Regions from separate parts of the Streptomyces sp. NPDC006339 genome, predicted to be linked through region 1. Evidence: riboswitches for the same ligand, from Rfam matches in the RefSeq annotation. Region 1 holds a riboswitch; each other region holds the start of a gene.
The links. Region 1 has a riboswitch for cobalamin ahead of ABZ135_RS17250 (ABC transporter substrate-binding protein). Riboswitches for the same ligand answer to the same signal wherever they lie in the genome.
Positions count from the first base shown of each region.

Region 1 (7,334 bases):
TCCGCAGGTGGGCGCCCTACCCGTCCACTCTAGGTCCGCCCCGGGACGGGGTCCTCCGGAGCGGTCCGGCACCGCCGTCCGCCGCCGCTAGCGCAGCACGTCCACCTCGAACCACACCGTCTTGCCGCCCCGGTCCCGGGACACCGAGCCCCAGTGCGCCGCGAGCCGCTGGAGCAGGTACAGCCCGTGCCCCGAGGGGCGGCCGGCGCGGTGCGGGCCGTGCGGGGCGGGCGGCCGTGGGCTGCTGTCGCCGACCTGCACCCACAGGGCCCGTCCCCGGCCCTCCAGGCACAGCTCGTACGGCGCCGTGCCGTGCTTCCGCGCGTTGGTGACCACCTCGGACACCAGGAGCAGAACGTCCTCGACGGGCTCGCGTCCGCGCGCGCCCGCGTCACCGAACCACGCGGCCAGCGCCCGCTGGGTGAGGTCGCGGCACTGCGCGACCAGGCCGGGCCCCTCGGCCAGCTCGTACCGCAGCGACCGGCGGGTGGAGGTGGTCTCCTCTCCCCTGACCATGGGCTGCGGATTACCCCTGTCGGCCGGGTCAAACGCCCGGCGGCTCGTCCCGCAGCCACGGCGGCCGCGAGGGCAGCGCCACCTCCAGCCACACCACCTTGCCGGGGGCGCCGTCGTCCTTCGCCGCGGAGCCCCAGGCCCCGGCCAGCCGGTCGAGCACCATCAGCCCGTGGCCGCCGGGCAGCGCGGGGGAGCGCGGGACGCCGGGGCGCGGCGGGGCCGGGTTCGTGTCGTACACCTCCACCCGGAGGTGACCCTCGGAATGGCGCAGGACCAGTTGCTCCGGCCCGTCGGCGTGCAGACAGGCGTTGGTGACCACCTCGGACACCATCAGCAGGACGTCCTCCGCCCGTTCCCGGTCCTCCGGTGTCGTGCCGGGCAACCACCCCCAGTCGGTGAGGGCCGCCGCGGTGAAGTCCCGGCAACGGGTCACCGCCCCGCCGGCTCCGCGCAGCAGAAGCCGCCGCACCTGCCCCTGGGCGAGGTTCCCGGTCCTTTCGAGACCTCCGGCGTGCCCCGTCCTGCCCGTGCTGCCGGTGTTCCCGGTGTTGCCGGTGTTCCCGGTCCCCGCGGTGTCCCCGCGCCTCATGATCCCTCCGCCGCTGGTGAGCCGTCCGTCGACGCGTGGTCCGGCGCCGCGCTGCCTGTCGACGTGTGCCCCGTCGACAGGGTGTTGATCGAAGCGTCGCCCGCCGCCGCGCCGCCCGTCGGTGTGCTGTCCGCCGTCGGTGCGTCCGCGAGGGCGGCGGCCGTGTTCTCGTACACCCGGAAGACCGACCGCGCACCCGTGATCTCGAACATCCGGTCCACCGGCGCCCGCAACCCGGCGAGGTCGAGCCGGCCGCCGCTCTCCATCAGCCGCAGCCGGGCCCTGAGCAGCACGTTCAGTCCGGTCGAGTCGCAGAAACGCAGGCCCGAGCAGTCGACGACGACGCGCCCGGCCCGGGCGAGCCGCACCAGCGCCTCCTTGAGAGGGGCCGCCGTGTCGTGGTCGAGTTCGCCGGTCACGGTCAGGACGACCGTGCCGGGTTTTCGTCCCTCCAGGACGTGGACGCCGAGCCGCCCCGCGAAGTCCTCCGCCGCCTCCGTGGCTCCCATGCGGTCACAGCTCCCTTCCGTCCTCGGCGTAGCACCATGATCAGCGGAGGCGCAGGTCGGCGCGATCCTTGACGATGGTGAAGAGGCGCAGCGTCCCGGTCAACGCGAACAACTGGCGCAGTTGCCGGGGCAACGGCCCGGCGAGCACGAAGCGGTGACCGGCGAAGTGCGCGGCCACCAGCTCGTGCAGGAACGAGGAGTCCCCGAAGCAGACCTGCGAGACGTCGAGGACGACCAGCCGCGACTCGTCGAGCCGGGCGTCGGCCAGCGCGTCGTGCAGGCAGCCCGCCGTCTCGACGTCGAACTCCCCGGTCGCCGACAGGACGACCGTGCCCGGTGCGGGCGACGGCTCACGCACCACCCACGCCGTACCCGACGGAGCGCGGTACGTCCGGGGTCCCGGGGCCGCGTCCGGGGGTGGCACGAACTGCGCGTGGACCATCACCACACCTCCGCCCAGCACGTGCCCCGATCCGCGTCCCCTATGCGCGGACGCACCCGGAAGGGGGCCCGGGACCGGGGCGCCGCGCCCCGGGTCGTGATCTTGGGCTGTGGTAGCTTGCGGTGGCCAGTCGAACTCCCGTGCGTGACGCACGGTGGTCAGGGAATCCGGTGCGAATCCGGAACTGACGCGCAGCGGTGAGGGGGACGGGCGGGGCACGACGCCACTGGGCCGGGACGACCGGGCCGGGAAGGCGCCCCGACCGAGCGATCCCGAGTCCGAAGACCTGCTGGCGGACCGTACGGACCGGGCCTCGCGCACAGGGCCCTCGACGACCAGGATGAGCCGTGCCCCCTTCCCGTCCCGCAGGCCCCGCACGTCCCGGAGGCCGCGTCCGCCCCGCCGCCCTGCTCCTCTGCGGGGCCCTGCTCCTCACCGCCTGCCAAGGCGCCCCCACGCAGAACGGGGGCGCGGGCGCGGGCGCGTCCGCCGACGGGAAGAGCCGCTCCCTGAAGAACTGCGGCCGGACGGTGGAGGTGCCGCCCGGCGGGCCGCGGCGGGCCGTCTCCCTCAACCAGGGCACCACCGAGATCATGCTGGCCCTCGGCCTCGCCGACCGCATGGTGGGCACCGCCACCTGGACCGACCCGGTGATGAAGGGGCTCGAGAAGTCCGCCGCCGCCGTGCCCCGCCTCGCCGAGAACAACCCGTCCTTCGAGAAGGTCCTCGACACCGAACCCGACTTCGTGGCCGCCTCCTTCGCCTCCACCCTCGGCACGGGAGGCGTCGCCACCCGCGACCAGTTCGAGCGGCTCGGCGTCCCCACGTACCTCTCCCCGTCCGACTGCCTCGGCAAGGACAACTCCGGTGGCGGCGACGGCAGGCGCACCACCCCGCTCACCATGGAGACCGTCTACGGAGAGGTCCGCGACCTCGCCCGGCTGTTCGGCGTCGAGGAACGCGGCGAGCGGCTCGTCGCCGAACTCGAGGCGCGGGTCGCGAAGGCCACCGCGGGCCTCCGCGTCGCCGACGTCAGCGTCCTCTACTGGTTCTCCGACGCCCACGCCCCCTACATGGCGGGCTGTTGCGGGGCGCCCGGCGTCATCGCCCGCGCGACCGGCACGAAGAACGTCTTCGACGACACCACCGAGGAATGGCCCCAGATCGGCTGGGAGACCGTCGCCGACCGGAACCCCGACCTCCTCGTGATCGGCGACCTCACCCGCACGGCACAGTCCGGCGAGAGCGCCGCCAAGAAGATCGCGTTCCTGGAGTCCGACCCCGTCACGAAGACGATGGACGCCGTACGGAACAAGAGGTACGTGCTCCTCAGCGGCCAGGCCATGAACCCCACCATCCGTACGGTCGAGGGCATCGAACAGGTCGCCGCCGCCCTGCGCGCCCCCGGCGTCGCCCGGTGACCGGCACTCTCCCGCGCGGCACTCTCCCTGGCGGCACCCTCTCGCGCGGCACCCTGCGGGGCACGCTCCTGCGCGGCGCCGTCGGCTGCGCCGTGCTGCTGTTCTCCCTCGCGGTCGCCGTCACCATCGGCCCGGCCGACATCGGCGTCACCGACGTCTGGTCCGCCGTCTCCGCCCACCTCGGCGGCAGGCCCTCCGGCCTCAGCCCCATCCGGGACGGCATCGTCTGGAACCTGCGGCTGCCGCGTACCCTGCTCGCCGCCGTGTGCGGGGCCGGACTCGCGCTCTGCGGGGCGGTGATGCAGTCACTGCTGCGCAATCCGCTCGCCGACCCCTTCGTCCTCGGCGTCTCCTCCGGCGCCTCGACCGGCGCCGTCGTGGTCGTCGTCCTCGGCGTCGGCGGCGGAGCCCTCTCCGTCTCCGCGGGGGCCTTCGCCGGCGCGGTCTGCTCGTTCGCCGCGATGCTGCTGCTCAGCCATGTCCTCGGCGGCACGACCGACCGGGTCGTCCTGTCCGGCGTCGCCGCCATGCAGCTCTTCTCCGCGCTCACCTCCTTCGTCGTCGTCACCTCCGCCGACGCCGAGACGACCCGCGGCGTCCTCTTCTGGCTGCTCGGCTCGCTCAGCGGCGCCGGCTGGACCGACGTCTGGCTGTGCCTCGCCGTCCTCGCGCTCACCCTGGCCGTCTGCCTCGCCCACGCCCGTACCCTCGACGCCTTCGCGTTCGGCCAGGACGCCGCCGCCACCCTCGGCGTACGCGTCGCGCGCACCCGGCTCGTGCTGCTGACCGCGACCGCCCTGCTCACCGCGGCCCTCGTCAGCTCCGCCGGTGCCATCGGCTTCGTCGGCCTCGTCCTCCCGCACGCCGCCCGCGCCCTGGTCGGCTCCGGCCACGGCCGGGTGCTGCCGGCCGCGGCACTCGGCGGCGCGGTCTTCCTCGTCTGGGTCGACACCCTCGCCCGTACGGTCCTCGAACCCCAGGAGGTACCGGTCGGCGTGGTCACCTCCCTCGTCGGCGTCCCCGCCTTCGTCCTCGTCCTGTACCGGAGCAGGAGCGCGCACCGATGACCGCCCACGCCCACGACGAGCCCCGGACCCGGACCCGGCCCCCGAACGAGGCCCCGAACACGGCCCGGACCCTGCACGCGGAACGCGTCGCCCGCACCACCGGCGGCCGGCTGATCCTGGACGGCGTCACCGTCACGCCCACGCCCGGCGGCGTCACCGGACTCCTCGGCCCCAACGGCTCCGGCAAGTCCACCCTGCTGCGGATCCTCAGCGGAGTCCTCGCCCCCACCGCCGGCGTCGTCACCCTCGACGGCCGGCCCCTGCCGGAGCTGCGCCGCCGCGACGTGGCCCGCCGGGTCGCGGTCGTCGAGCAACAGGCCGACACCCTCGTCGAGTTGACCGTCGCCGAGGTCGTACGCCTCGGCCGCGTCCCGCACCGCCGCGCCTGGTCCGCCCCGACGGCCGCCGACGAACGGGCGGTACGGGACGCCCTGCGCCGCACCGCCCTGGAGGACCGGGCCGCGCAGCCCTGGCACACCCTGTCCGGCGGCGAACGCCAACGCGTCCAGATCGCCCGCGCCCTCGCCCAGGAGCCCCGCGAACTGCTGCTCGACGAACCCACCAACCACCTCGACATCCAGCACCAGTTGGATCTGCTCGACCTGGTCACCGGCCTCGACGTCACCACGATCGTCGCCCTTCACGACCTCAACCTGGCCGCCGCCTACTGCGACCGGCTCGTGGTCCTCTCCGCCGGCCGCGTGATCGCCGCCGGCACCCCGCGCGAGGTCCTCACGGCCGAACGCGTCGCCGACGTCTACGGCGTGCGCGTCGAGGTCACCCACCCCGGCCCGGACGGCCGCCCGCACCTCCGCGTCCTCGGCTCCCTCAGTTCCCTCGGCTCTCTCGGCAGGGCGGCCGGGGGAGCCTAGTCCGGCCGGGCGCTCAGTTCGATCGCGCGCAGGGCGGCGGACAGGGCGCGTTCGTCGCCCACGTCCAGGGCGGTGTCGGTCAGTTTGATGACGTGTTCGTCGCCGTGGGCCAGGGCGCGGGCGAAGACCTCCTCGGCGGTGAGGGAGCCCGGCGGGGTGGGGGCGACCGCCGTCGCCGGGGCGTACATCGCGGTGACCGCGGCCGACGCGGTCCACGCGGCCCGCAGGCTGGGGACCCACAGGGCGCGGGGAAGGGCCGGGAGGGTCCGCAGGACGGCGTTGGGGGCCGTGGCCGCGTGGACCAGCATGGTCTCCTCGCCGTGGCCGTGGGTGGCGTAGCGGTGGGTGGCCGCCCGGACGAGTTCGGTCAGGCGCCGGTGCGCCGTGTCCGGGTCGTCGACCGAGGCCGCCCACACCGGCAGCCCCGTCACCCGGCCCAGCCGGGCGGGGAAGCCGCCGTCCTGCCCGGCGATCGGCGGGACCGCGTCGAGGGCGTCGGCCGCGCTGTCGGCGCCGGGCAGCGGGGCGAGGCCGGTCACCGGACGGTGGCGGGCGGCCCAGTAGCCCAGACCGTGGGCCAGCTCCGTCAGGCGCGGCGCGGTGAGCTCGCCGGCCAGCAGGGTGCGCACCGCGTGCCCCACCCGGATCACCGGATGCGTCGAACCCCCGTACATCCCGGGCAGCAGCCGCGGCCACCACTCCGCCAGCACGTCCCGCCACGGCCGCTCGGCCAGCTCCCGCTCGAAGTGGGCGATCCAGTCGGCCGCCCGGCGCGGATCGCCCAGCGCAGCGCGCCAGTCGGCGGCCGTGACCGGTGCGACACCGGCCGGGAACTCCTCCAGCTTCGGCGCGTACCGGTCGAGCCAGCGGTGCACGGCACGCGCCTGCCCGTGCGCGGCGAGGGCCTCGACGGCCATCGGCGCGTGATTGGTGAGCCGCCCCAGTCGCTCGGGCCCGGAGGCGTGCAGCCGCTGCAGGGCCTCGTCGAGCGTGCCGGTGGTGTCCGTGCCGGGGTGTGTGCGGGTGCCGGTGGTCTCCATGGGACCGACGGTAGGCGGCGCCACGGGCCCGCCGTAACCGGCGGAAGCCCTAGGCCGGATCCGTACCGGGCCCTAGGTCTTCCGCCGGGCCGCGGCGCCCGGCCCCAACGGCGGTGGCCGAAGAACTCGACTTCGGCGACGGCCAGATGAGGGCCCCGCGCCGTCCCGTAGGCGGTCTCCGGCGTGATGCGGACCCGGATCACCCGCGAGCCCCGCAGGTCGAAGGTCTGCTGGCCCGGCTGGTCCTTGAGGCTGATCCGGCGGGTCGACGCGCCGCCGTCCGCCGAGACGATCTCCACGAGGACACGGGCCGGCCGGGCCTGGGTCAGGAACGCGTCCTTCTTCGCCGAGGCGCCCGCGAACACCACCCCACCAGCTTCGTCACCCGCACGCCCGGCGCCTCGACCCCCAGCCGCTGCGCCGCCCGGCAGCGGCCCGTGCGAGGATGCCGCTGTGCTGGAGGAGACCGAGCGGGCTCAGATCGAGGCAGTGGACTGGAGCTCCCTGCCGGGCCATCCCGACCGGTACGAACCGGATCGTGCAGCCCGTGGTCTGCGTGCCCTTGCCGAGGCGGCGACCCCGGTGCAGGCGGCGGAGGCGGGATCGCAGCTCGGCGGCGGTGGCATCGTGCATGCTCACAGCGCCGCGGTGTTCCCCGCGGCCGTGACGGCGGCCCCGCTGCTCCTGGACATCGTTCGGCGAGGGCACCCGGCGGCGAAGGCGACCGCGCTGGAACTGCTCGATCAGGCGATGTCGTACCACCCGCATGCCGGATACACGCGGGTGGCGACGCCTGGCGGCATCGCGGCGCCCCTCTGCTGCGCCATCGCCCATCAGGTGCGAGCTCGCACCGCTTCCCTTGTCGAACTGGGTGAGAA
Region 1 covers NZ_JBEXQW010000019.1:22,089-29,422, forward strand. The annotation lists gene ABZ135_RS17230 (ATP-binding protein) at 88-516, opposite strand; gene ABZ135_RS17235 (ATP-binding protein) at 545-1,105, opposite strand; gene ABZ135_RS17240 (STAS domain-containing protein) at 1,102-1,614, opposite strand; gene ABZ135_RS17245 (STAS domain-containing protein) at 1,655-2,056, opposite strand; cobalamin riboswitch at 2,167-2,365, shown strand; gene ABZ135_RS17250 (ABC transporter substrate-binding protein) at 2,404-3,477, shown strand; gene ABZ135_RS17255 (iron chelate uptake ABC transporter family permease subunit) at 3,531-4,544, shown strand; gene ABZ135_RS17260 (ABC transporter ATP-binding protein) at 4,541-5,416, shown strand; gene ABZ135_RS17265 (questin oxidase family protein) at 5,413-6,456, opposite strand; gene ABZ135_RS17270 (hypothetical protein) at 6,910-7,334, shown strand, end outside.

Region 2 (7,334 bases), on a different contig from region 1:
CCCCGACCGCGTACCAGAAGAGGTCCGGGGCGTTGAACGACGTCCCGAGGACGAGGGGCGCGATCCTGCTGTGCGCGGCCAGCGCGGCCGGCACACCCGTGAGCTGGAACAGCTCGACCGCCCAGGACAGTCCGAGGGCGACCCCGGCCGCCGCCACCGGCCGCAGCCGCGGCGCGACCAGCACCACCAGGGCGACGACCAGCACGGTGTAGAGCGCGTCCCCGGCGTACGCGGCGGCGCCGCCCGCCGCCGCGGACCTGGCACCCAGGCCCGCGGCGACGGTCAGCACGGCGGCGGCACCGGCCGCGAGCCGGGTGGGCAGCGCCCCCGAGCCGCTCAGAAGTCCTCGTCGAGGTCGACCGAACCCTCCACCGCCACCTGGTAGGCGGACGGCCGGCGCTCGAAGAAGTTGGTCAGCTCCTGGACGCCCTGGAGCTCCATGAAGCCGAACGGGTTCTCCGAGCCGTACACCGGGGCGAAGCCCAGGCGGGTCAGGCGCTGGTCGGCGACGCACTGGAGGTACTCGCGCATGGACTCGGTGTTCATGCCCGGCAGGCCGTCGCCGCACAGGTCGCGGCCGAACTGGAGCTCCGCCTCGACGGCCTCCTTCAGCATGTCGGTGACCTGCTGCCGCAGCTCGTCGTCGAAGAGCTCCGGCTCCTCCTTGCGGACGGTGTCCACGACCTCGAAGGCGAAGTTCATGTGCATCGTCTCGTCGCGGAACACCCAGTTGGTGCCGGTGGCCAGACCGTGCAGCAGACCGCGGGAGCGGAACCAGTACACGTAGGCGAAGGCGCCGTAGAAGAACAGGCCCTCGATGCAGGCGGCGAAGCAGATCAGGTTGAGCAGGAAGCGCCGGCGGTCGGCCTGGGTCTCCAGGCGGTCGATCTTCTCGACCGAGTCCATCCACTTGAAGCAGAACTGCGCCTTCTCGCGGATGGAGGGGATGTTCTCGACGGCGGCGAACGCGGCGGCGCGGTCGTCCGGGTCGGGGAGGTAGGTGTCGAGCAGCGTCAGATAGAACTGGACGTGCACGGCCTCCTCGAAGAGCTGGCGCGAGAGGTAGAGGCGCGCCTCCGGGGAGTTGATGTGCTTGTAGAGCGTCAGCACCAGGTTGTTCGCCACGATCGAGTCGCCGGTCGCGAAGAACGCGACAAGGCGGCCGATCATGTGCTGCTCGCCCGGCGTCAGCTTGGCGAGATCGGCGACGTCCGAGTGGAGGTCGACCTCCTCCACGGTCCAGGTGTTCTTGATCGCGTCGCGGTAGCGCTCGTAGAAGTCCGGGTAGCGCATCGGACGCAGGGTCAGCTCGAAGCCCGGGTCGAGCAGGTTCTTCTCCACGGTCATTACTGGCATGCCTCGCAGGACTCGGGGTTCTCAAGGGAGCAGGCGAGGGCGTCGGCGTCCGGCGTCGCCTGCTGGAGGGGGACGGTGGCGGCCTGGGCGGCGCGGGCGATCCGGGTCGCCGGGCGCGAGCGCAGGTAGTAGGTGGTCTTCAGGCCCTGCTTCCAGGCGTACGCGTACATCGACGACAGCTTGCCGATGGTCGGCGTCTCCAGGAACAGGTTCAGGGACTGCGACTGGTCGAGGAACGGGGTGCGGGCCGCCGCCATGTCGATCAGGCCGCGCTGCGGGATCTCCCAGGCCGTGCGGTACAGCTCGCGGACCTCCGCCGGCACCCAGCCGAAGCCCTGCACCGAGCCGTTGGCCTCGCGCAGCGCCTCGCGGGTCTGCGCGTCCCACACGCCGAGCCGCTTCAGCTCGTCGACCAGGTAGGAGTTGACCTGGAGGAACTCGCCGGACAGCGTCTCGCGCTTGAACAGGTTGGAGACCTGCGGCTCGATGCACTCGTAGACACCCGCGATCGAGGCGATCGTCGCGGTCGGGGCGATGGCGAGCAGCAGGCTGTTGCGCATGCCGACGGCGGCGATCCGCTCGCGCAGCGCGGCCCATCGCTCCGGCCAGTTCAGCTCGACGTCGTAGTGGTCGGGGTGCAGCACGCCGCGGGCGGTGCGGGTCTGCTCCCAGGCGGGCAGCGGGCCGTTGCGCTCGGCGAGGTCGGCGGACGCCTCGTACGCGGCCAGCATGATCCGCTCGGCGATCCTGGTGGACAGCGCGCGGGCCGGGGCCGAGTCGAAGGGCAGCTTCAGCTTGAAGAAGACGTCCTGGAGGCCCATCGCGCCCAGGCCCACCGGGCGCCAGCGGGCGTTGGAGCGGCCGGCCTGCTCGGTCGGGTAGAAGTTGATGTCGACGACCCGGTCGAGGAAGGTGACGGCCGTACGGACGGTCTCGTCGAGCCGCTCCCAGTCGAGGTCGCCGGTGGCGGTGTCGACGAAGGCGCCCAGGTTGACCGAGCCGAGGTTGCACACGGCCGTCTCGCCGTCGTTCGTGACCTCGATGATCTCGGTGCAGAGGTTCGAGGAGTGCACGACGGTGCCGGGCTCGGCGGTCTGGTTCGCGGTCCGGTTGGAGGCGTCCTTGAAGGTCATCCAGCCGTTGCCGGTCTGCGCGAGGGTGCGCATCATCCGGCCGTACAGGTCGCGGGCCGGCATGGTCTTGCGGGCCAGGCCCGCCGCCTCGGCCTTGCGGTAGGCGGTGTCGAACTCCTCGCCGTACAGGTCGACCAGCTCGGGCACGTCGGCCGGGGAGAACAGCGACCACTCGGCGTCCGCGTTGACCCGGCGCATGAACTCGTCCGGGATCCAGTGCGCCAGGTTGAGGTTGTGGGTGCGGCGGGCGTCCTCGCCGGTGTTGTCGCGGAGCTCCAGGAACTCCTCGATGTCCGCGTGCCAGGTCTCCAGGTAGACCGCGGCGGCGCCCTTGCGGCGGCCGCCCTGGTTCACGGCGGCGACGGAGGCGTCCAGCGTCTTCAGGAAGGGGACGATGCCGTTGGAGTGGCCGTTGGTGCCGCGGATCAGCGAACCGCGGGCCCGGATGCGGGAGTAGGAGAGCCCGATGCCGCCGGCGTGCTTCGACAGGCGCGCCACCTGGTGGTAGCGGTCGTAGATGGAGTCCAGCTCGTCCAGCGGGGAGTCCAGCAGATAGCAGGAGGACATCTGCGGGTGGCGGGTGCCGGAGTTGAAGAGGGTGGGCGAGGAGGGCAGGTAGTCGAGCCGGCTCATCAGCCCGTAGAGCGCCGCCACTTCGTCCAGGGCCCGCACGCTGTCGTCCTCGGCGAGGCCGCAGGCGACGCGGAGCATGAAGTGCTGCGGGGTCTCGATCACCTTGCGGGTGAGGGGGTGGCGCAGCAGGTAGCGGGAGTAGAGGGTGCGCAGGCCGAAGTAGCCGAAGCGGTCGTCGGCGGCCGGGTCGATCGTGCCGTCGAGCCGGGCGGCGTGCAGGGTGACGAAGCCGGCGGTGCGGTCGGCGATCAGGCCCTCGCGGTGGCCGACGGCGACGGAGGCGGAGAAGGACACCGCGCCCTGGCCGGCGGCCTCTTCGGCGATGGTGAGGGTGAGCAGCCGGGCGGCCAGCCGGGAGTACGCGGGGTCCTCCGCGATCAGTCCGGCGGCGGCCTCGGTGGCCAGCTCGCGCAGCTCCGCCTCGTCCGAGCCGGCGTGCCGGCCGCGCAGGGCGGCGGCGGCGACCCGGCCGGGGTCGGTGTCCGGGAGGTCGGCGGTGAGATCGGTCAGGGTGCGCAGCAGCGCGGTCCCGGGGCCGTCGTTCGCCGTCTCGGACGGGGTGGCTGAGGCCGGATCGGCGGGCGCGATGGTCACGTGGGGGCTCTCCCTCGCTCGGCTCGGGGCCAGGACGGGGGGAGGGCGGAAGGCGGGCGGCCGTGGGCACGGCGGCACGCGTCCACCGGCCCACTCCGCGAGGCCCGGACGTCTGTGGCACCCGGACGGAAGGACCGGGCGCACTGTCGGCAGGTATTCGGACTCGCCTCGTACGGAAGCGCACGAAGTACACCGTTGCGGGACAGTTCCGGATTTCCACCGGATTCCCCTGCGGCGACAGCGAGCACGAGCATACATGTGGGGGGCGCCGCTCGTGGCACCCCCCACATGTTGTGTCGTACGACCCAACTGTTGTGACGACTTGTGTCGTACGGCCCGGCCGTGCGCTCCGGTCAGTGTCCGGCGCCCACCTTCGGCAGCTCGGTCACGACGCCCTTGTCGCCCGCGTCGGCGGTGTAGTCCCCGGGCTCCGTCTCGTCGACGCCCTCGGGGGCCTTGACGGCCTTGAGGACGACGGTGAGGACGACGGTGACGAGGAGGTTGAGGACGAAGGCGGTGAGGCCGATGTAGCCGATCTCGCCGATGCCCGGGATCGCGGCGGAGGAGCCGCCGAAGTGCTTCTGGGTCGGGCTGGCGACTCCGTACGCCGCCACCGTGCCGTAGATCATGCCGGCGGCCCAGCCCGCCACCAGCGCCCAGCGGTGGAACCAGCGGGTGAACAGGCCGAGCACGAGTGCGGGCATGGTCTGGAGCATCCAGATCCCGCCGAGGAGCTGGAAGTTGATCGCGACGGACTTGTCCATGGTGAGGATGAAGACCAGGGCGCCGACCTTCACCAGGAGCGAGGCGATCTTGGAGACCTTGTGCTCCTGCTCGGGGGTGGCGTCCGGCTTGAGGAAGTCCTTGTAGACGTTGCGCGTGAACAGGTTCGCCGCGCCGATGGACATGATGGCGGCCGGGACCAGGGCGCCGATGCCGATGGCGGCGAAGGCCAGGCCGGCGAACCAGCCGGGGAACATGTCCTCGAAGAGCTGGGGGATCGCGAGCTGGGGGTTGGTCACGCTGACGCCGGCGGCGATCGCCATGAAGCCGAGCAGGGCGAGGAAGCCGAGGAGCACCGAGTACAGCGGCAGGATGGTGGCGTTGCGGCGGATCACCTCGCGCCCGCGCGAAGAGAGGGTGGCCGTGATGGAGTGCGGATACATGAACAGCGCGAGCGCCGAGCCCAGCGCCAGGGTGGCGTAGGCCCACTGGCTCTGCGGTGCGGTCACCAACTGGCCGCGGGGCTTGCCGGTCGCGGGGTTGGGCTGGCTGAAGGCGGCCTCCGCCTTGTCGAAGATCTCGGCGAAGCCGCCGAGCTTGATGGGGATGTAGATGACCGCGACCACGATGACGACGTAGATGAGCACGTCCTTCACGAAGGCGATCAGTGCCGGCGCGCGAAGCCCGGACGAGTAGGTGTAGGCGGCCAGCACGCCGAAGGCGATCAGCAGGGGCAGGTCCTTGACGAACCAGTGGGTGTGCGCGTCGCCGCCGACGCCCATGACGTCCAGGACCGCCTGGATGCCCACCAACTGGAGGGCGACGTACGGCATCGTGGCGAGGATGCCGGTGAGCGCGACGGCCAGCGAGAGGCCCTTGGAGCCGAAGCGCCCGCGCACGAAGTCGGACGCGGTCACATAGCCCTTGCGGTGGGAGACGGACCACAGGCGCGGCAGGAAGACGAAGGCCACCGGGAAGGCGAGGATCGAGTACGGGATGGCGAAGAAGCCGGCCGCCCCGGCCGCGTAGATGGCCGCCGGAATGGCGACGAAGGTGTACGCGGTGTAGAGGTCGCCGCCGAGCAGGAACCAGGTGATCCAGGTGCCGAAGCTCCGCCCGCCCAGGCCCCACTCGTCGAGGTTGTTCGCGTTCTCCACGCGGCGCCAGCGGGCCGCCAGGAAACCCATGACCGTTACGAGAGCGAAGAGCAATCCGAAAACGGCGAGGGCGACTCCGTTGATGCCTTGGTTCATCGCGGCGTTCCTTCGCTGTCGGTCCGCCGGTCACGGCGCAGCAGGACGAGGGCGAGTGCGGTGAGCCCGGCGGCGACCGGAATCCAGAGCATCTGATACCAGTAGAAGAACGGGATGCCGAGCAGGGTCGGCGTGATGCGCGCGTACGAACTCACCCAGAGGATCCCGGCGAACGGGGCGGCCAGGCAGAAGATGGCCAAGAGACGTCTCACCGTGAACGTGGGTGCCGGATTTCCGTTTTCGGGCGGAGCGGACATTTCCGCGGCTCCAATTCTCTCTGTGATGTGCGTACAGGTGGACGAAATTTGGCAGGTTACCGGTGCGTAGCGCAAGCGCTCACACCGAATGATCACTTTGTCCGCCCGCACTGCCTGCGACTTCGGCCCTTTACGTAGGGGGCGAGGTTTGTCAAGAGGGTTTTCCGTGAGGGTCGTTCGCATGCCGGGAAGGGGGTTGACTGGCCGAGAGCGGGATCGTTAGCTTCCATCGGCGGCGAGAACTTCGCCGGACAAAAAGTGAGATCTGTATGGCGGAAAACCTTCGGTGCCGGGCCGGTTCCGAAGGCTCAGCTCAGTGGATGGAAACGCAGCGCGACCTCACGAAGGGGAACCTCGTTCATGGCTCTGCAGATGCCCGCCGACCACCAGCCGCGATACTCCGACTTCAACCTCACGGGACTTTCCGACGAAACCATGCGAGAGGGCGGCGAAAGGGCTCTCTTCGGTGCTGACGACGACCTCAAGTTACAGTTGATCGAGGCGCTGGCGAACGCGGGAATCCGCGATATCGACCTGGGCTCCGGACTCACCGAGCCGGCCTTTCTGCGACGCGTTCTCGATTCGAAGTACCTCCTCGGGCGCATACCGGAGGACACCCAGTTCGTCTTCAATCTGACCCTCAAGACCTGGGAGCCGCTCTCCGAGGCGCTCAAGGTCGTGCCGCGTGAATACCTCTCGCGCATCCAGGTCTCACTCGGAATGGTCGAGTACAAGCAGGAGGAGCGACTCCTCGAGCGTGCTCACGAGAAGCTGACCAGCATCGGCGTCGGCTCTTTCCGGTCCAGCATTCTCAACGCCTTCTCGCACGAGATCGACGAAGAGCGCTATGCGTTCATCAACGAGCAGATCGAGCGGGTGCGCCGGCTCGGCATCAACCTGGTGCGCGTCAACGACTCCATCGGCACGCTGCTGCCGCACGCCACCGGAATCCTCGCGGCCAACCTGGTCCGCGACAACCCGGACGTGACCTTCTACCTCCACGCCCACGACGACATCGGCCTCGGCCTCGCCAATTCCCTCGCCTCCGTCTTCAACGGCTTCAGCATGGTCGAGGGCGGCGTCGCGGGCTTCGGCAACCGGGCCGGCCTCGCCAACGTCGAGGTGATGAGCCACATCTTCGCCGACCGCCGGATCACCGTCGGCGGCCGCACCCTCGACAGCAAGAAGCTCTCCGAGGTCGCGCACCTGGCGGAGCGGGTCTTCATGGCCCTGCCCAACGTCTACCGTCCGATCAGCGGTCTCCTCACCCAGACCGAGAACGCCGGCATCGTCAACGTGCCCGACTATCTCGGCGTGACCCGCGAGGTCGAGTACTTCCTCAACCCGATCGGCCTCTTCCCGGTGACCGTCGGACAGATCCTCGG
Region 2 covers NZ_JBEXQW010000046.1:17,876-25,209, forward strand. The annotation lists gene ABZ135_RS30155 (DUF2809 domain-containing protein) at 1-289, opposite strand, end outside; gene ABZ135_RS30160 (ribonucleotide-diphosphate reductase subunit beta) at 337-1,356, opposite strand; gene ABZ135_RS30165 (ribonucleoside-diphosphate reductase subunit alpha) at 1,347-3,716, opposite strand; cobalamin riboswitch at 3,847-3,983, opposite strand; gene mctP (monocarboxylate uptake permease MctP) at 4,070-5,692, opposite strand; gene ABZ135_RS30175 (DUF3311 domain-containing protein) at 5,689-5,904, opposite strand; gene ABZ135_RS30180 (hypothetical protein) at 6,310-7,334, shown strand, end outside.
Region 2: linked by a shared signal. The riboswitch ahead of ABZ135_RS30165 (ribonucleoside-diphosphate reductase subunit alpha) and the one ahead of ABZ135_RS17250 (ABC transporter substrate-binding protein) in region 1 are both predicted to bind cobalamin.

Region 3 (7,334 bases), on a different contig from region 1:
GGCGCCATCGCCGCCGCAACCGTCCTGCTCGCCGCATGCGGCGGGGGCAGCCCCTCTGATAGCGCCGCTGCCCCGGGCGAGGAGCCGCAGCCCGCGCTGCACAGCCACATCCACGGACTCGGAATCGACCCGGAGGACGGCCGGCTCTACGTGGCCACCCACGAGGGGATCTACACCGCGGACGACAAGGGAAGCCCTCAGCTCGTCGGGAACAGCAGGGACGACTTCATGGGCTTCACCGTGACCGGTGCCAAGACCTTCCTGGCCAGCGGCCACCCGGCCCCCGGCAGTGACCAGCCGGACAACCACGGGCTGATCAAGAGCACCGATGCCGGAAAGTCCTGGAAGACCGCCTCACTCAAGGGCGAGGCGGACTTCCACAGCCTCGACCACGCCAAGGGCATCACTTACGGGTACGACAGCACGGGCGGTCTGCTGCGCGTCAGCAAGGACGGCACGACCTGGCAGGACCGGGCCCGCCTGCAGGCCCTCGACTTCGCGGTGAACCCCGCCGACCCGAACCAGCTCGTCGCCACCACGGCGGAGGGCGTCGCACGCAGCACCGACGGAGGCGCGACCTTCGCCCCCGGCCAGGGGCCGGGTATGGAATTCCTGTCCTGGGCATCCCCGGAATCCCTCTTCGGCGTCGACTTCACCGGTGCCCTCAGCATCAGCTCGGACGGCGGAAGCACCTGGAAGAAGACGGCTTCCGTACCCGGAGGCCAGCCGCAGGCCCTGACCGCCGTCGACGAAAAGCACATCCTCGCGGCCACCCAAGACGGCATCTACGAGTCCCGGGACGCGGGGAAGACGTTCACCAAGCGCCTGTCCGTAGCGAGCGGCGATCACCACTGACGAAAGCGGCATCCTGGCGTGATCACGCCATCGCGTGTTGCCGCAAGGGAATGCGCTTGTCGAGCGCCGCGCGCCCACGCCAGGATGCTTCACGGCTCGGGATCCGGCGTCCCGGTACCGAGCCACAACGACCAGGACCGGGCGATGCCCCAGGGTTGCAGGCACGTCTGCGGCACATCCCCCGCCCGCCCGGCGTACCTCACGGTGCTCGCCCGGTCCTACGGCTTCTCGAGACGCGACAAAATCGGGTGTCCAGGGGAGGGCGAGAATGCTGGAGAGGCAGAGCACAGTTGGCAGCGTCCCCATCGGCTCGTTCGTAGCCTTGGGAGACAGCTTCACCGAGGGGCTCGGCGACGAGACTCCCGACGGCACTCTCCTGGGGTGGGCCGATCGCCTCGCCGACCTGCTGGCCAGCCGCTCGCCGGTGCCCTTCCGCTACGCCAATCTCGCCGTTCGTGGCCGGCTCATCGACGAGATCCTCGAGGAGCAGGTGCCGCAGGTGGCGAAACTGACGCCGGACCTGGTGAGCTTCTGCGCCGGCGGCAACGACATTTTACGGCTGGGCAGTTCCGTGGATCGCATCGCCGAGCGGTTCGAGGAAGGAGTCGTCGAGCTCAGCTCCACCGCGAAGACCGTGCTCGTGTTCACCGGCTTCGATCCCCGGGGAACGCCCGTACTGCGCCGACTGCGCGGAAAGATCGCCACTTACACCGCGCACATCCACGCCATAGCGGACCGGCACGGATGCCTGGTCGTGGACCTCTGGTCGATGAAGGCCCTCCAGCATCCCCGCGCGTGGAGCGATGACCGACTGCACCTGTCGTCCGAAGGGCACCGACAGGTCGCACTACGAGCCGCAGGCGTTCTGGGGCTACGCCCGATGCTAAGCACACCCGCAACCCACGCGCTGCAGGGACGCGTACGACAGCCCCAGAGGCTGGACGACCTCCGCTGGGCCAAGGAACACTTCCTTCCCTGGCTCGGCCAGCACCTGCTCGGCAGGGCATCCGACGAGGTCCTGGAGCCGAAGCGTCCGCAACTGCTGCCCCTGTAGCTCCCCGATGGCCCCCTGCCGTCGGCAGTCAGTTCTCTTCCCAGTTCCGCACGGCCGAGAGCACCTCCATCCGCAGGTTCCAGCGGCCGTTCCGCCCCGTGAGCTGCACAGCCGCCAGGGGTGGCACATCGATCCGCCAGAACAGCGCCCGCGGCATGCCCAACGCACCGACAACCGCCGCACGCACCACCGACTGCTCCGCGACAGCCAGCACCCGCCCGGCGTCAGCGGGCAATCCGTCGAGCCAGACTGCGACCCGCTCGCACACCTCTGACACGGACTCGCCACCATGCGGCGCCGCTTCGAGGTCGGTCGTCCAGGCCGCGAGCCCGTCGCTCTCCCGCTCGGCGACTTCGCCGAGGGTCCGCCCTGCCCACCTGCCCATGTCCATGTCGCGAAGGGCCGGCTCCACTGTCACCACGTCCCACCGCAGGGCTCGGGCCGTCCGCTCGCACCGCTCCGACGGTGCCGAGTAGTGCAGTGAGGCTCGCGGCAGGGCAGCAGCCATCTCCCCGGCCCGCCGCAGCGCCCGTTCGTCCAGCGGCGCCTCGCCGAATCGCACATCGCGCTCCACAGCGGCGGGAGCGCACAACAACGTGAGCCGGACGTTCACGAGCGGTCCCTTCGTTGTGCACAGAACCGGATCATCGTAAGACGCTTACGACGAGGGCTTTCGCAGCAATTTCCGACCCGCTTGTGGCACGCCTCACATCGCGCCGCATGGACCCTCATTGAGACTAAGTCTCTAAGCAGCTTAGTATTCGCGGAGTCTTCGCACAGCCGGTCGCCCACTCGGGGCGGCGACGGAGACGCCGCCGTGCCCGCTGTATGCCCCGCCCTTCGGCGGCCAAGGAAGAAGGAGCTCCGCCGTGGCCTCCCACCGCCGCCCGAAGCAGTCCAATCCGCGCTACACCGGCGTCATCACCGCCACCGCCGCGGCGGCCGTGGCCCTGTCCACCCAGACGGCCTCGGCCGACCCGCTGCCTGACCCCAACAAGAAGGGGGTCAAGGCGCAGGTGGACCGCCTCTATGAGCAGGCGACCCAGGCCACCGAGAAGTACAACGGAGCCAAGGAGAAGGCCGACGAGCTCAAGAAGCAGGTCGCGACGCTCCAGGACACCGCCGCCCGCAAGCAGGGCGAGCTGAATGAACTGCGTGACCGGATCGGCACGGTGGCCGCCGGCCAGTACCGTTCCGGCGGATTGGACCCGGCCCTCCAGCTGTTCCTCTCCGAAGACCCCGACACGTACTTGGAGAAGGCGTCCGCCCTGGACCGCGCCGGCGACCGGCAGGCTGCCGTACTGCAGCAGTTCCTCTCCCAGCAGCGGGTCCTCCAGCAGCAACGCACGGAGGCGTCGGAGAAGCTGCGCGATCTGGACTCCGTTCAGAAGGAGCTGGGCAAGCGGAAGACGGAGATCCAGGGCAAGCTGCGCGAGGCCCAGCGCCTCCTCAACACCCTGTCGGCGAAGGAGCGGGCCCGGATCAACGAAGAGGAGGACCGGGCCAACCGGGCCAGCGCACGGGTCGACCTCGGCAACGAGGCGAGCGCCTCGCAGCGCGCCGCCGCGGCCTTCGCCGCCGCCAAGAGCAGGGTCGGCATGCCCTACGTCTGGGGCGCGAGCGGCCCGAGCTCCTTCGACTGCTCCGGCCTCACCTCCTGGGCGTACCGCCAGGCCGGCGTGACGATACCCCGCACCTCCCAGGCCCAGGCGAACGCCGGCACACGCATCAACTCCCTCAGCGACCTGAAGCCCGGCGATCTGATCCTCATGCGCAGCGACCTCAGCCACGTCGGCTTCTACGCCGGCAACGGACAGATCCTCCACTCCCCCAAGCCGGGCGCGCAGGTGCGTTACGAGTCCATCGCCCGCAGCGGCATGCCCTTCATGTGGGGCGTACGCATCGGCTGACGCACACAGCAGAGGGGGCGCCGGTACGAGACCGGCGCCCCCTCCCGTGTGGACGGGCATCAGGCCGAGGGCGCCACCGCTCTCGGCTCCGCGGCCCCGATCCGCGCGCCTGCCCGGCGCGGCTGCAGCAACCGCTCGGCCAGCACGCCGAAGACGAGACCGAATCCGGCCCACAGCACCGCCTGGACAGCGAGCGCGGAGATGCGGAACTGCCAGACGACCTCGGCCGGGAAGTCCTTCGGCATCTCGTTGACCGCCGGCAGGAACGCGTACGCGAGTCCGACGGCGAGGACGAAGAACGCGCCTGCCGCGATGGTCGCGTTCCAGTTGCCCAGACGGGGCGCGAGCCGCTTGCCGAGGATCACCGCGGCGACGGCGAGCAGCACGCTGAGCACCACCATGAGCAGGTAGAGGGTGGTGCGCTGGCTGATGGTGGCCGCGTCGCTGACCGCAGGCGGGTTGGCCGGGTACTTGAGGAACGGCACGATGTAGACCGCGACCAGGCCGCTGAGCGACAGAAGACCAGCCGTGGCGCGGGGGCCGAACGCGCCGACGCGGCCCAGGGCGAAGCAGTACGCCAGCGCGGCGATGCCGCCCAGGCCGACGCCGTAGACGAGGACACCGGTCGCGAGACCAGTGGTGGACTGGGCCGCACGGCTGACGAGTTCCTCGCCCTCTTCGTGACTGTGCGCTGCTTCGTAGGCGATGCCCGCCTCGGTCGGCGGCTCGCCGAGGAAGTAGGCGACGACCAGGGCGAGGAGACCGGCCACGAGGCCGGCCGCCATCCCACGCGCGAGGAGCTTGCCGACAATTGTCGAGTTCATGATGTGTGGTTTTCCCTGTCTCAGTGGCAGGGGAAGCCGAGCAGGTGACGGCCGTCGTGCACCCACTCGTGGACGCCTTCGCCGGCGAAGATCGCGGTGGCGCCCTGCTCGGCGCCGACGAGGAAGAGCGCGAGCAGCATCAGGGCCCCGAAGAAGACGGCCAGGGCAGGATCGACTTGATGGGGAGTACGGTGGGGGTGGCAACGGCACTCGGCTGAGCGGTGGCCTGAGCCATGGCAGGACCTCCAAGGGGAACACGCGTCCCGGTCGGTGGAGCTCGACCGACGGGGCGAGTCTGACTTGCCGGACCGCACCGCTCAGAAGATGAGCGGCTGCCGCCGAGCACACAGTGGCGCGACCGTGCCGGATTCCCACTGGCTTCCGCTGCCCGTCGATTGACTTGTCCTGGTCAAGGTAGCCGAAGGCACCCGGCCCCACCAAGCTTCTAAATAACTTAGAAGGATCGATTAGGGTTCCCCCATGACCGATCCACATGCCCCGGGGGTGGCCTCAGCGGCGCGACAGGTACGCCTGCATGGCGCGGTGCAGGGTCCTGTTCACCGTCCCCTGCAGGGGCAGCTCCCACTCACCGAGGGTCTCCGCCACTTCCCCTCCGGTGCCGAGCTTCCAGCGCATCAGCCCGAAGGACCGCTCTGCGGGGTCGAGGGTGTCCGGTACGCCCCGCATGTCGTAGACGGTAGCCCCCAGGGAGTGCGCGTCGCGGATCAGTCGCCACTGCAGGGCGTTGCTCGGCCTTACCTCGCGGCGGTGATCGGCGGAGGCTCCGGTCTGGTACCAGGCCCGCCGGCCCGCCACGATCATGGTGTGGGCGGCGAGCACCTCGCCGTCGTGCCGTGCGAGGTAGAGCCGCATGCGCCCGTTCTCCTCCGCGTTGAGCTCTCGGTGCTGCCGCTGGAAGTACGGAAGCGAGCGCCCCAGGCGGAAGCCGTCACGCCGCTCGGTGACCTGCAGCAGGTCGTAGAAGGCGGGAAGGTCCTCGGCGGTGCCGAGGTAGGTCTCCACCCCGGCTGTCTGCGCCTTCTTGATGTTGCGCCGCCACTCCTGATTGAAGCCGGACCACAGGTCGTCGGTGCTCCGGCCGGCCAGCGGAAGCTCGAACAGGTGGCGCGGCTGGGCGTCGCCCGCGCCGCCGACCTCGCCGCAGCGCCGCCATCCGGCCGCCCGCAGCCGGTCCGCCACGGCCGATCCGACCGGCTCGACGACGTCCGGCAGCACGTCTCCGACCCGGCGCCCGGGGCCCACGGCCGCCTTGAGCGTCGCGGCGCTCCAGCGGCGGTACGCCAGGGGCGGCCCCATCCGTACGGCGAAGGCGCCGGCTGCCCGCAGGTGGTCGAGGAGCAGCTGAAGGACGTCCATCAGGGCCGGGTCGGCCCAGTCCAGCACCGGGCCCTCCGGGATGTAGGCGAAGTACCGCCGGGTCCCGGGCAGCGGCCGGTACAGCACCTGGGCGGCGGCACGCTGGCGTCCTGTCCCGTCGAACCAGCCGATCCACTCGGCCCGCCACCCCTCCTTGACGGCGCTCCAGGAGGGGAGCTGGAGGAAGCTGACCTGCTCGCCCCGTGCACGCCCCGAGAGGGAGTCGAGGTAGGCCAGGTGCTGCTCAGGGGTCGTGGGCATGATCTCCAGGGCACCGGCACTGTGGGTCATCTGCACCTCGGCGACAGCCATGTCGAAGGTCTCCTCGTTCTGGTCCTTGCGCCCCCTTCGGGAGGGCGGCGGGATACCCCCGCCTGTCTCATGCACGCCCGGCGGCACCGGAATGTGGCAGACGACTTCGCAGGGATCCGCGGAACCGGCTCGCGGGCAGGTGCGGCGTGACGGGGACAAGGCCGGCGGGAGCCGATGTCGACGCCCTGAAGACGGACACGGGCAGCGGGCGCGGCAAGGCGTCGATGATGCTCGGTTCGCTCGTCTCCCGGATCACGGGTTTCGTACGGAGCGCGGTGGTCGTCGCGGCCCTGGGGACGGCCTTGCTGGCCGACGCCTACAACGTCGCCAACACGGTGCCGAACATCGTCTACATCCTGCTCATGGGCGGGGCGCTCAACTCGGTCTTCATGCCCGAGCTGGTGCGTGCGGCAAAGGAGCACGAGGACGGCGGGGCGGCGTACACCGACCGGCTCATCACCCTCTGCCTGCTCGCGCTCACCGCGATCACCGCCGTGGCTGTGCTCGCGGCGCCGTGGATCGTCACCGCGTACACGGACTACGCCGACGCCCAGCGCGACCTCACGGTGGCCCTGGCCCGCTACTGCTTGCCGCAGATCCTCTTCTACGGCGCCTTCACCGTGCTCGGGCAGGTGCTCAACGCTCGGGGTCGGCTCGGCGCGATGATGTGGACGCCGGTCCTCAACAACGTCGTCGTGATCGCCGTCTTCGGGATCTACCTCGTGGTCGCCGCGACGGCGACCAGCGCCGGCGAGGTCACCGAAGGACAGCTGCTCCTCCTCGGCCTCGGCAGCACGGCCGGAATCGCGGTACAGGCGCTCGCCCTGCTGCCCGCCCTGCGGTCGGCCGGGTTCCGGTGGCGCCCACGGTTCGACTGGCGCAACTCCGGGCTCGGCCGACCGGTGCGGGCCGCGGTGTGGACGCTGCTGCTCGTGCTCGTGAACCAGGTCGCGTACTGGGTGGTGACCCTGCTCACGACGACGGCCGGTGTGAGGGCGGACG
Region 3 covers NZ_JBEXQW010000040.1:39,193-46,526, reverse strand. The annotation lists gene ABZ135_RS28330 (F510_1955 family glycosylhydrolase) at 1-855, shown strand, start outside; gene ABZ135_RS28325 (SGNH/GDSL hydrolase family protein) at 1,124-1,909, shown strand; gene ABZ135_RS28320 (histidine phosphatase family protein) at 1,938-2,522, opposite strand; gene ABZ135_RS28315 (NlpC/P60 family protein) at 2,779-3,819, shown strand; gene ABZ135_RS28310 (CbtA family protein) at 3,879-4,643, opposite strand; partial or broken gene ABZ135_RS28305 (CbtB-domain containing protein) at 4,664-4,878, opposite strand; cobalamin riboswitch at 4,914-5,090, opposite strand; gene ABZ135_RS28300 (peptidoglycan bridge formation glycyltransferase FemA/FemB family protein) at 5,154-6,332, opposite strand; gene murJ (murein biosynthesis integral membrane protein MurJ) at 6,557-7,334, shown strand, end outside.
Region 3: linked by a shared signal. The riboswitch ahead of ABZ135_RS28305 (CbtB-domain containing protein) and the one ahead of ABZ135_RS17250 (ABC transporter substrate-binding protein) in region 1 are both predicted to bind cobalamin.